DNA from 2 places in the Microbacterium sp. JZ101 genome. Region 2 is predicted to be linked to the other one. Evidence: predicted binding sites of a transcription regulator. Region 2 holds the regulator's gene; the other holds the start of a gene.
The links. Region 2 encodes HrcA, which represses chaperone genes, less so after heat shock. Its sites were predicted from a motif close to TTNGCACTCGNNNNNNNCGAGTGCNAA; they were not measured.
Positions count from the first base shown of each region.

Region 1: a site for HrcA is predicted at 1,645-1,671, ahead of groL (chaperonin GroEL). Genes of this name have one in related genera too.

Region 1 is NZ_CP096400.1:2,689,880-2,694,287, forward strand. It holds gene groL (chaperonin GroEL) at 1-1,608, opposite strand, end outside; gene M1D56_RS12505 (cold-shock protein) at 1,788-1,991, opposite strand; gene M1D56_RS12510 (LytR C-terminal domain-containing protein) at 2,095-2,634, opposite strand; gene M1D56_RS12515 (DUF3263 domain-containing protein) at 2,664-2,909, opposite strand; gene M1D56_RS12520 (DUF2332 family protein) at 2,945-3,928, opposite strand; gene msrB (peptide-methionine (R)-S-oxide reductase MsrB) at 4,001-4,402, shown strand.
Region 2 is NZ_CP096400.1:1,800,022-1,804,429, forward strand. It holds gene M1D56_RS08405 (16S rRNA (uracil(1498)-N(3))-methyltransferase) at 1-630, opposite strand, end outside; gene dnaJ (molecular chaperone DnaJ) at 636-1,742, opposite strand; gene hrcA (heat-inducible transcriptional repressor HrcA) at 1,797-2,837, opposite strand; gene hemW (radical SAM family heme chaperone HemW) at 2,940-4,157, opposite strand; gene M1D56_RS08425 (DUF1990 family protein) at 4,157-4,408, opposite strand, start outside.

The DNA of each region.
Region 1 (4,408 bases), 890 kb from region 2:
GCCGCCGCTGGGGTCGGCAGGAGCGGCCGCGGCCTTCTCCGGCTTGTCCGCCACGACCGCCTCGGTCGTGAGGAACAGGCCGGCGATCGACGCGGCGTTCTGCAGAGCCGAGCGCGTGACCTTGGCGGGGTCGATGATGCCGGCCTCGAAGAGGTCGACGTACTCGCCCGTGGCCGCGTTGAGGCCCTGGCCGACCGGGAGCTCGGCGACGCGGTTCGCGACGACGCCCGGCTCGAGGCCCGCGTTGAGCGCGATCTGCTTGAGCGGAGCCTCGATGGCGATCTTCACGATGTTCGCGCCGGTCGCCTCGTCGCCCGTGAGCTCGAGACCGTCGAACGCGACCTGGCCCGCCTGGATGAGCGCGACGCCACCACCGGGGACGATGCCCTCCTCGACGGCCGCCTTCGCGTTGCGGACGGCGTCCTCGATGCGGTGCTTGCGCTCCTTGAGCTCGACCTCGGTGGCCGCGCCCGCCTTGATGACGGCGACGCCGCCGGCGAGCTTGGCGAGGCGCTCCTGCAGCTTCTCGCGGTCGTAGTCGCTGTCGGTGTTCTCGATCTCGCGGCGGATCTGGGTCACGCGACCCTCGATCTGCGCGGCGTCACCGGCACCCTCGACGATCGTCGTCTCGTCCTTGGTGATGATGACCTTGCGCGCACGGCCGAGGAGCTCGAGGTCGGTGTTCTCGAGCTTGAGGCCGACCTCCTCCGTGATGACCTGGCCGCCCGTGAGGATCGCGATGTCCTGCAGCTGCGCCTTGCGGCGGTCGCCGAAGCCGGGGGCCTTGACGGCGACCGACTTGAAGATGCCGCGGATCTTGTTGAGCACGAGCGTCGCGAGAGCCTCGCCCTCGACGTCCTCGGCGATGATGACGAGCTCCTTGCCCGCCTGGATCACCTTGTCGACGACGGGCAGAAGGTCCTTGATGTTCGAGATCTTCTGGTTCGCGATGAGGATGTACGGGTCCTCGAAGACGGCCTCCTGGCGCTCCGGGTCCGTCACGAAGTAGGGGTTGAGGTAGCCCTTGTCGAAGCGCATGCCCTCCGTCAGCTCGAGCTCGGTGCCGAAGGCCTGGGCCTCCTCGACCGTGACGACGCCCTCCTTGCCGACCTTGTCGATCGCCTCGGCGATGAGCTCGCCGATCGAGGTGTCCGCAGCCGAGATCGACGCCGTCGCGGCGATCTGCTCCTTCGACTCGATCTCCTTCGCGGTGGAGAGGAGCTGGTCGGTGACCGCCTTGACGGCCTTCTCGATGCCGCGCTTGAGGCTGATCGGGTCGGCGCCCGCGGCGACGTTGCGGAGGCCCTCGCGGACGAGCGCCTGGGCGAGGACGGTGGCCGTGGTCGTGCCGTCACCGGCGACGTCGTCGGTCTTCTTCGCGACCTCCTTGACGAGCTCGGCGCCGATCTTCTCGTACGGGTCGTCGAGCTCGATCTCCTTCGCGATGGAGACGCCGTCGTTCGTGATCGTGGGAGCGCCCCACTTCTTCTCGAGCACGACGTTGCGACCACGCGGGCCGAGCGTCACCTTGACGGCGTCGGCCAGCGTGTTGAGGCCGCGCTCGAGGCCGCGACGGGCCTCTTCGTCGAAAGCGATGATCTTTGCCATGTGTTTGTCGTCCCTCCCGGACGTAGGCGTATGGGTTTAGCACTCTCTTGACGGGAGTGCTAAACGCCATTTTGGCACTCGACCCCATCGAGTGCAAGCCGGGAGGCGTCACCCGCCGACACACGCGCAGCCGCCCCGCGACCGGGGTCGCGGGGCGGCTGCGGAGAAGGCGGGAGCGCTCAGACGGGACGGACCGCCTCGGCCTGGGGGCCCTTCTGCCCGGTGCCCACCGTGAACTCGACGGCCTGGCCCTCCTCGAGCACGCGGAAGCCGGTCATCTCGATGTTCGAATAGTGCACGAAGACGTCCTGGCCGCCGTCGGCGACGGTGATGAACCCGTAGCCCTTCTCGGCGTTGAACCACTTCACGGTGCCCTGGGTCATGGCGATCACTCCTGTTGCGGGATGGAACTGGAGCGATCGTATCCGCGTGATTCCGCGGCAGAACGTCGATCAGGCGACGTTTGACACGGTCGTCTCGTGACGTTTACGCGCCGGAAACACGGTCGAGTCCGACGACCACCGTGAGCTGTCGGCCGTCGCCGCTCTGGTACGCGTCGCTCTGCACCACCTCGGTCGCGCCGATGGCCTCCGCGACGCCGCGCGCCGCCGGCTCATCCTCGGGGCTCGCGTAGAAGACGGTCGTCTTCTCGAAGTCCGTCTCGTCCGAATCGGTGGGGGTCACGGCCCCCTCGGGGAAGCCAGCGTCGACGAGCTGCTCCGCGACCTCGTCGTCGAGCCCCTCTGTCGCCGTGCCGTTGAGGACGAGCACCGAGTACGACGTGTCGACGACGGGCGCCGTCGTCGCCGCCGGCGCCGGCGTGTTCTCGGGCGCCGGGAGCGCGCCCTGCTGCGAGAGGACGAGGAAGCCGAGGATCCCCGCGATCACGAGCACGATCGTCGCGACGATCGCCCACAGCAGCACGGCGGGTCCGCTCATGCCCGGGTTCTCCGCGCGGTGGGCGCCGACGCGCCCGGTCTCGCGCGGGATGTCGTCGAAGCGGTCCCGGGGGTAGGTGCTCGGCATCCCTCGATGCTATCCGCGGACGTCGTGGATCAGCTGGTGACGCGGAGGTGCGCCGCCTCGCGCTCGTCGCGCAGTCGGCGGAGGCGCTTGACGAGGAGCGGATCCGCGGCGAGCGCGGCCTCGGTGTCGATCAGCCGCCCGAGCAGCTGGTAGTACCGCGCCGGGGTCATCGCGAGCTCTGCGCGGATCGCCTCCTCCTTGGCGCCGCCGTGGGCGCCCCACGCCGCCTCGAAGGCGAGGATGGCGCGCTCGCGTTCCGACAGGGAGGTGGACATGCTCCGAGCGTATGGCGCGCGGCACCGCTCGGCCGTCAGGCGCGCCAGCGGACGCATGCCCCGAGCGGATCCGCCGCGGCGAGCACGCGGCCGTCGAGAGCGAGCGCGAAGCCACCGGGCCATTCCGCCTCGTCGACCGGCTCGGTCCATCCGCTGTGGAGCCCCGGCGCGTCGAGCGTGATCCAGCGAGCCCCGAGTGCCCGGATGGCGTCGATGAGCGCCTCCCGGCGGGCACGCGGGAGGTACGGGAGCACGCCCGGCGTCGACACGACGAGCGTCGCCTCCGATGGCGCGTCCGCGGCGAGCGCGCGGAGGGCCTCGGGATCGCCGGCATCGCCTGCGATGAGAAGAGGCGGATCGGCCGCCGCGATGTCGAGCGCCCGCGCGATCCGCTCGCGCCGCCCCTCCTCGCCCGGCCACACGAGCATCTCGAGCCAGGCGCGGTCGCGCGGGTCGCGCGGATCGCGCGGCTGCAGATCGACGCCCGCGCGCCAGACGACCTCCGGCAGCCGCAGCTCCGGCAGCGGGCCATCCCAGGTCGAGGTCAGTACGACCCCGGACTCCCCGTCGACGGGGTCGAGACGCACCTGTCGGCCGGTCGCCGCATACCGGTACGAGTAGCGGTCGGGGTAGAGGCACAGGCCACCCGATGCACCGAGCTCGAGGAGGGCGATCGGACCGGCGACGAGCGAGAGCGCGGGCAGGAGCGCCGCGCAGCGCAGCGGCTCGTTCGTCTGCAGGCCGCGGACGCCGCACTCGGCGACGATGTCGTCGGCCCGCGCGCGCACGAAGCGCGCCCAGTCGGCGGCGTCGGCGTCGTCCGCCGCGCCGAGCAGGCGCGTCACGGCGAACACGAGCGGCGGCTGGCGGTGCGCCGCCGGGATGCGGGCGAGCACGGCGGCCACCGTCCCGTCCTCGGCGACCCTCGCCGCCCAGTCGCCGTAGACGCGAGACCGTCCCGGCGCCTCCTCCGCGGCGAACCGGGCGAAGCGTTCGGCGACCTGCGCGACCTCGTCCATCCCCGCCATTCTGCCTTCTCCCGGCGCCCCTCCTCCGGCCCCTGCCTTCCTGCGCGGCGGTAGAATCGGGGCATGTCGTACAGGGTCGAGAAGTCCGAGGCGGAGTGGCGTGCAGAGCTGACGCCTGAGCAGTACGCGGTGCTGCGCGAAGCCGGAACCGAGCGGCCGTGGACCGGCGAGCTGCTCGACGAGGAGCGCGCGGGCCTGTACACGTGCGCCGCATGCGGCGCCGAGCTCTTCCAGAGCGGCACGAAGTTCGACTCGCACTGCGGATGGCCGAGCTTCTACGAGTCGGTGCGCCCCGAGGCCGTCGAGCTGCTCGAGGACACGAGCCACGGCATGGTGCGGACCGAGGTCCGCTGCGCGAACTGCGGCTCGCACCTCGGACATGTCTTCCCGGACGGATTCGGCACGCCCACCGGCGACCGCTACTGCATGAACTCGCTCTCGCTGAACTTCACGCCCGAGGCGTGAGCGCTC
Region 2 (4,408 bases):
GGCCGCGAGGCGCTCCAGCTCGTCGGGCGCGATGCCGCCCTCGGGGCCGACGACGAGCACGAGATCGCGGGCGTCGTCGACGTCGATCGAGGTCAGAGCGGCCTGCGCGGTCGGGTCGAGCACGAGCACGCGCGCCGACGCCGCGCGCTCTGCGACCTGCGCGGTCGTCGCGATCGGCGAGACCTCCGCGATCCACGCCCGGTGCGCCTGCTTCGCGGCCTCGCGGACGATCGAGGCCCAGCGGGCGCGGCCCTTCTCCGCCTTCAGCCCCTGCCAGCGCGAGACGCTGCGCGCCGCCTGCCACGGCACGACCTCGTCGATGCCGAGCTCGGTCGCCGCCTGCACCGCGAGCTCGTCGCGATCGCCCTTCGCGAGCGCCTGCACGAGCACGAGCCGCGGGGACTGGGGCGGCAGATCCTGGCGCGAGGCGATCCGCATGACGACGCGCTGCGGCGAGACGCTCTCGCACGTGCCCGCGAGCCACGCGCCGCGGCCATCCGTGACCGTGACCTCCTCGCCGACGCGCACGCGGCGCACGGATGCGGCGTGGTGCGCCTCCGCACCCGTGAGCTCGAGCTCGCCGCCGGGCGAGACCGCCCCCGCGCGCTCGTCGTGGAAGTGCAGCGCCATGGGACCTAGCCGCGGAACCGGTCGCGGAGCTTCGAGAACAGCCCCTGGTGGAACTCGGCCAGGCGCGGCGCGGGCGCCTTCGTGCGCCGCGCGAGCTCCTCGAGGAGCTGACGCGTGCGGTGATCGACCTTCGTCGGCGTGACGACCTGGACGCCCACGCGCAGGTCGCCGCGACGCGAGGTGCGCAGCCCCGTGATCCCGCGCTCCTTGATCGTCAGCACCTCGCCCGACTGGATGCCAGGGCGCACCTCGACCTCGACCTCGCCGTCGAGCCCGGCGATGGTGGTCGTCGTGCCGAGGATGGCGTCGGTCATCGACACCTCGAGGGTTGCGAGCAGGTCGTCGCCGTCGCGGCTGAACACCCGGTGCGGGGCGACCGTGACCTCGACGTACAGGTCGCCGTTCGGGCCGCCGGCGGGGCCCACCTCGCCCGAGCCCGGCAGCTGCAGACGCAGGCCCGTCTCGACGCCCGCGGGGATGTCGAGCGACACGGTGCGGCGCGAGCGCACGCGGCCCTGGCCGCCGCAGGTCGCGCACGGGTGCGGGATGACGGTGCCGTAGCCCTGGCACGCGCCGCAGGGCTGCGACGTCACCATGTTGCCGAGGAGGCTGCGCACCTGGCGCTGCACGTGGCCCGTGCCGCCGCAGATGTCGCACGTCGCGGGGCTCGTCCCCGGCTGGCAGCAGGACCCCTGGCAGGTCTCGCAGAGCACAGCCGTGTCGACCTCGATGTCGCGATGCGTGCCGAACACGACATCGCCGAGCTCGAGCGTCACGCGGACGAGCGCGTCCTGTCCGCGCTCTCGGCGCGAGCGCGGCCGACCGCCGCGACCGCCGCCCGAGGCGCCGAAGAACGTCTCGAAGATGTCGCCGAATCCGCCGAAGCCCGCGCCGCCGAACGGCGACTCGTCGCCGCCCATGTCGTAGCGGCGGCGCTGCTCGGGGTCGCTGAGCACGTCGTACGCGTGCGTGACCGACTTGAACTCCTCCGCGGCCTCGGGCGCGGGGTTCACATCCGGGTGCAGGCGACGCGCGAGCTTGCGGTACGCCTTCTTGATGTCCTCCTGCGACGCGTCCTTCGACACGCCGAGGGTCTCGTAGTGATCAGCCACATCAGCCTTCCTGCGGGCGTCGTGCGCCCGTGCTCCGATCCGTCGGGCGACGCGTCAGCGCCGGCCCTCGTCCTCGTCCAGCAGCCTCGTCAGGTAGCGGGCGACCGCCCGCGCCGCAGCGAGGTTGCGGGGGTAGTCCATGCGCGTGGGCCCCATGATGCCGATGCGCGCCGCGCCGACGGCCGAGTCGTACTCGCTCGCGACGATCGACGCCTCGGAGAGCCCGAAGGCCGCGTTCTCGCGGCCGATGCTCGCCGAGAGACCCTGCTCGTCGGCGACCATCTCGCTCATGAGCCGCAGCAGCGTCACCTGCTCCTCGATCGCCTCGAGGAGCGGATGGATGCTGCCGCGGAAGTCCTGCTCGCGCTTCGCGAGGGTCGCCGAGCCCGCCAGCACGAGGCGGTTCTGGCGGAACTCGTCGAGCTCCTCGGCTGCCGCCTGCGCGATCCTGTGCAGCGCGCGATCGACGGCGCTGACGGGAGCGGCAGCGAGCTCGGCGCCGCGCTGCAGCTGCTCGGCCGCGTCGGCCACGGAGCGGCCGGCGAGGAGGGGCACGAGGCGCGCGGCGACCCGCTCGATCGACTCCGCGTCGAGCTCGTCGGCAAGGCCCGTGATGCGCTGCGACACGCGGCCGGTGTCGGTCACGATGATGACGAGCACGCGGCGGCCGTCGAGCGGCACGAGCTGCACGTGCGTCACGCTCGCCCGGGCGAAGGACGGGTACTGCACGAGCGCGACCTGTCCGGTGAGCTGCGTGAGGAGGCGGACGGTGCGCGCGAGGAGGTCGTCGAGGTCGGCCGGGTCGCCCAGGAACGACGCGATCGCCGACCGCTGGGCCGATGACAGCGGGCGCAGCTCGGCGAGGTGGTCGACGAAGACGCGGTAGCCCTTGTCCGTCGGAACGCGGCCCGACGACGTATGCGGCTGGGCGATGAGCTCCTCGTCCTCGAGGAGCGCCATGTCGTTGCGGATGGTCGCCGCCGAGACGCCGAAGGAGTGCCGCTCGACGATGGAGCGGCTGCCGACCGGCTCGTGCGTGTCGACGTAGTCCTGCACGATGGCCCGGAGCACCTGCAGTCCGCGGTCGCTGACCATGTGCGCGCTCCTCTCCTGGCACTCGATGTCTCGGAGTGCCAGTCTACCGACCCGAGGCCGGGAACGGCATGCGCGCCGGCCGCCTGCGCGGCTCGGCCGACCTCAGTCCGTGAGTGCCCGCACTACGGCGTCCGCGAGAAGGCGGCCGCGGAGGGTGAGCACGATCCGCCCGCGGAGTGCCGCCCCCGGCTCGATGAGGCCGTCGGCGATGAGGCCGGCCACCGCACGCCGCGCGTCATCCGGCAGCGCGTCGATCGCGAGCCCCTCGCGGATGCGGCTGTGCAGCAGCACGCGCTCGAGCTGCTGCGCGGCCGCGTCGGGGCGCTCCCGACCGGCGGCCGGCGACTCCCCCGCGGCGAGCCGCTGCGCGTACGCGGCGGGATGCTTGACGTTCCACCAGCGCAGACCCGCGACGTGGCTGTGCGCACCCGGACCGAAGCCCCACCAGTCGGCGCCGCGCCAGTACGCGAGGTTGTGGCGCGAGCGACGGCCGTCGCCGCGCGCCCAGTTCGACACCTCGTACCACGCGAAGCCCGCGTCGGCGAGCATGCGGTCGGCGAGCTCGTACATGTCGGCCTGGAGGTCGTCGTCGGGCGCGGGCACCTCGCCGCGGCGGATCTGCCGCGCGAGCTTCGTCCCGTCCTCGATGATGAGCGCGTACGCCGAGACGTGGTCGGGTTCGAGCGCGAGCGCGGCCTCGAGCGACGCGCGCCAGTCGTCGATCGACTCGCCGGGGGCGCCGTAGATGAGGTCGACGCTCACGTCGAGCCCGACCGAGCGCCCTGCCTCGACCGCCGTCCGCACGTTCGACGGCGTGTGCGTGCGATCGAGCGCCGCGAGCACGTGCGGCACGGCCGACTGCATGCCCACCGACATGCGGGTGACCCCCGCCCGCGCGAGCTCCTCCGCGACCGCGGGGGTCACCGTGTCGGGGTTCGCCTCGACGGTGATCTCCGCGCCGTCCGCGATGCCGAACGCGCCGCGCACGCCCTCGAGCATGCGCGCGAGGTCGCCGGCGGGCAGCAGCGTCGGCGTGCCGCCGCCGAAGAACACCGTCTGCGCGGGACGCAGCGCGCCCGCCTCGGCGAGCACGTCGCGCGCGAGCGCGACCTCGCGCAGGAGGACGTCGGCGTACTCGTCCTGTCGGGCTCCGCGCAGCTCCTCGGAGGTGTACGTGTTGAAGTCGCAGTACCCGCAGCGCACCCGGCAGAACGGCACGTGCAGGTAGACGCCGAGATCCGTCGCCGGATCGATCGGCAGATCGCGCGGGAGGCGGCCGTCGGCGGGAGCGGGATCGCCGACGGGGAGGGCGCCGGCCATCAGGAGCCGGTGTGGAACAGCGGCGAGATCGCGCGGAGGTACCCCGCGAAGAGCGCCTTGCGACGGCGGCGCACGAGCGTCTTGAACAGGCGGTTCCAGAACGTCATGGGGCGGTCGAACGCGCGCACCTCGAACCACACCTCGTCGTTCTCGCGCCACTCGATCATGAACGACTCCTCGCCGCTCACCACCGAGTCGCCGACGGTGCCGAGAGCGAAGCCCACCCGACGCGCCTCCTCGATCACGAAGAT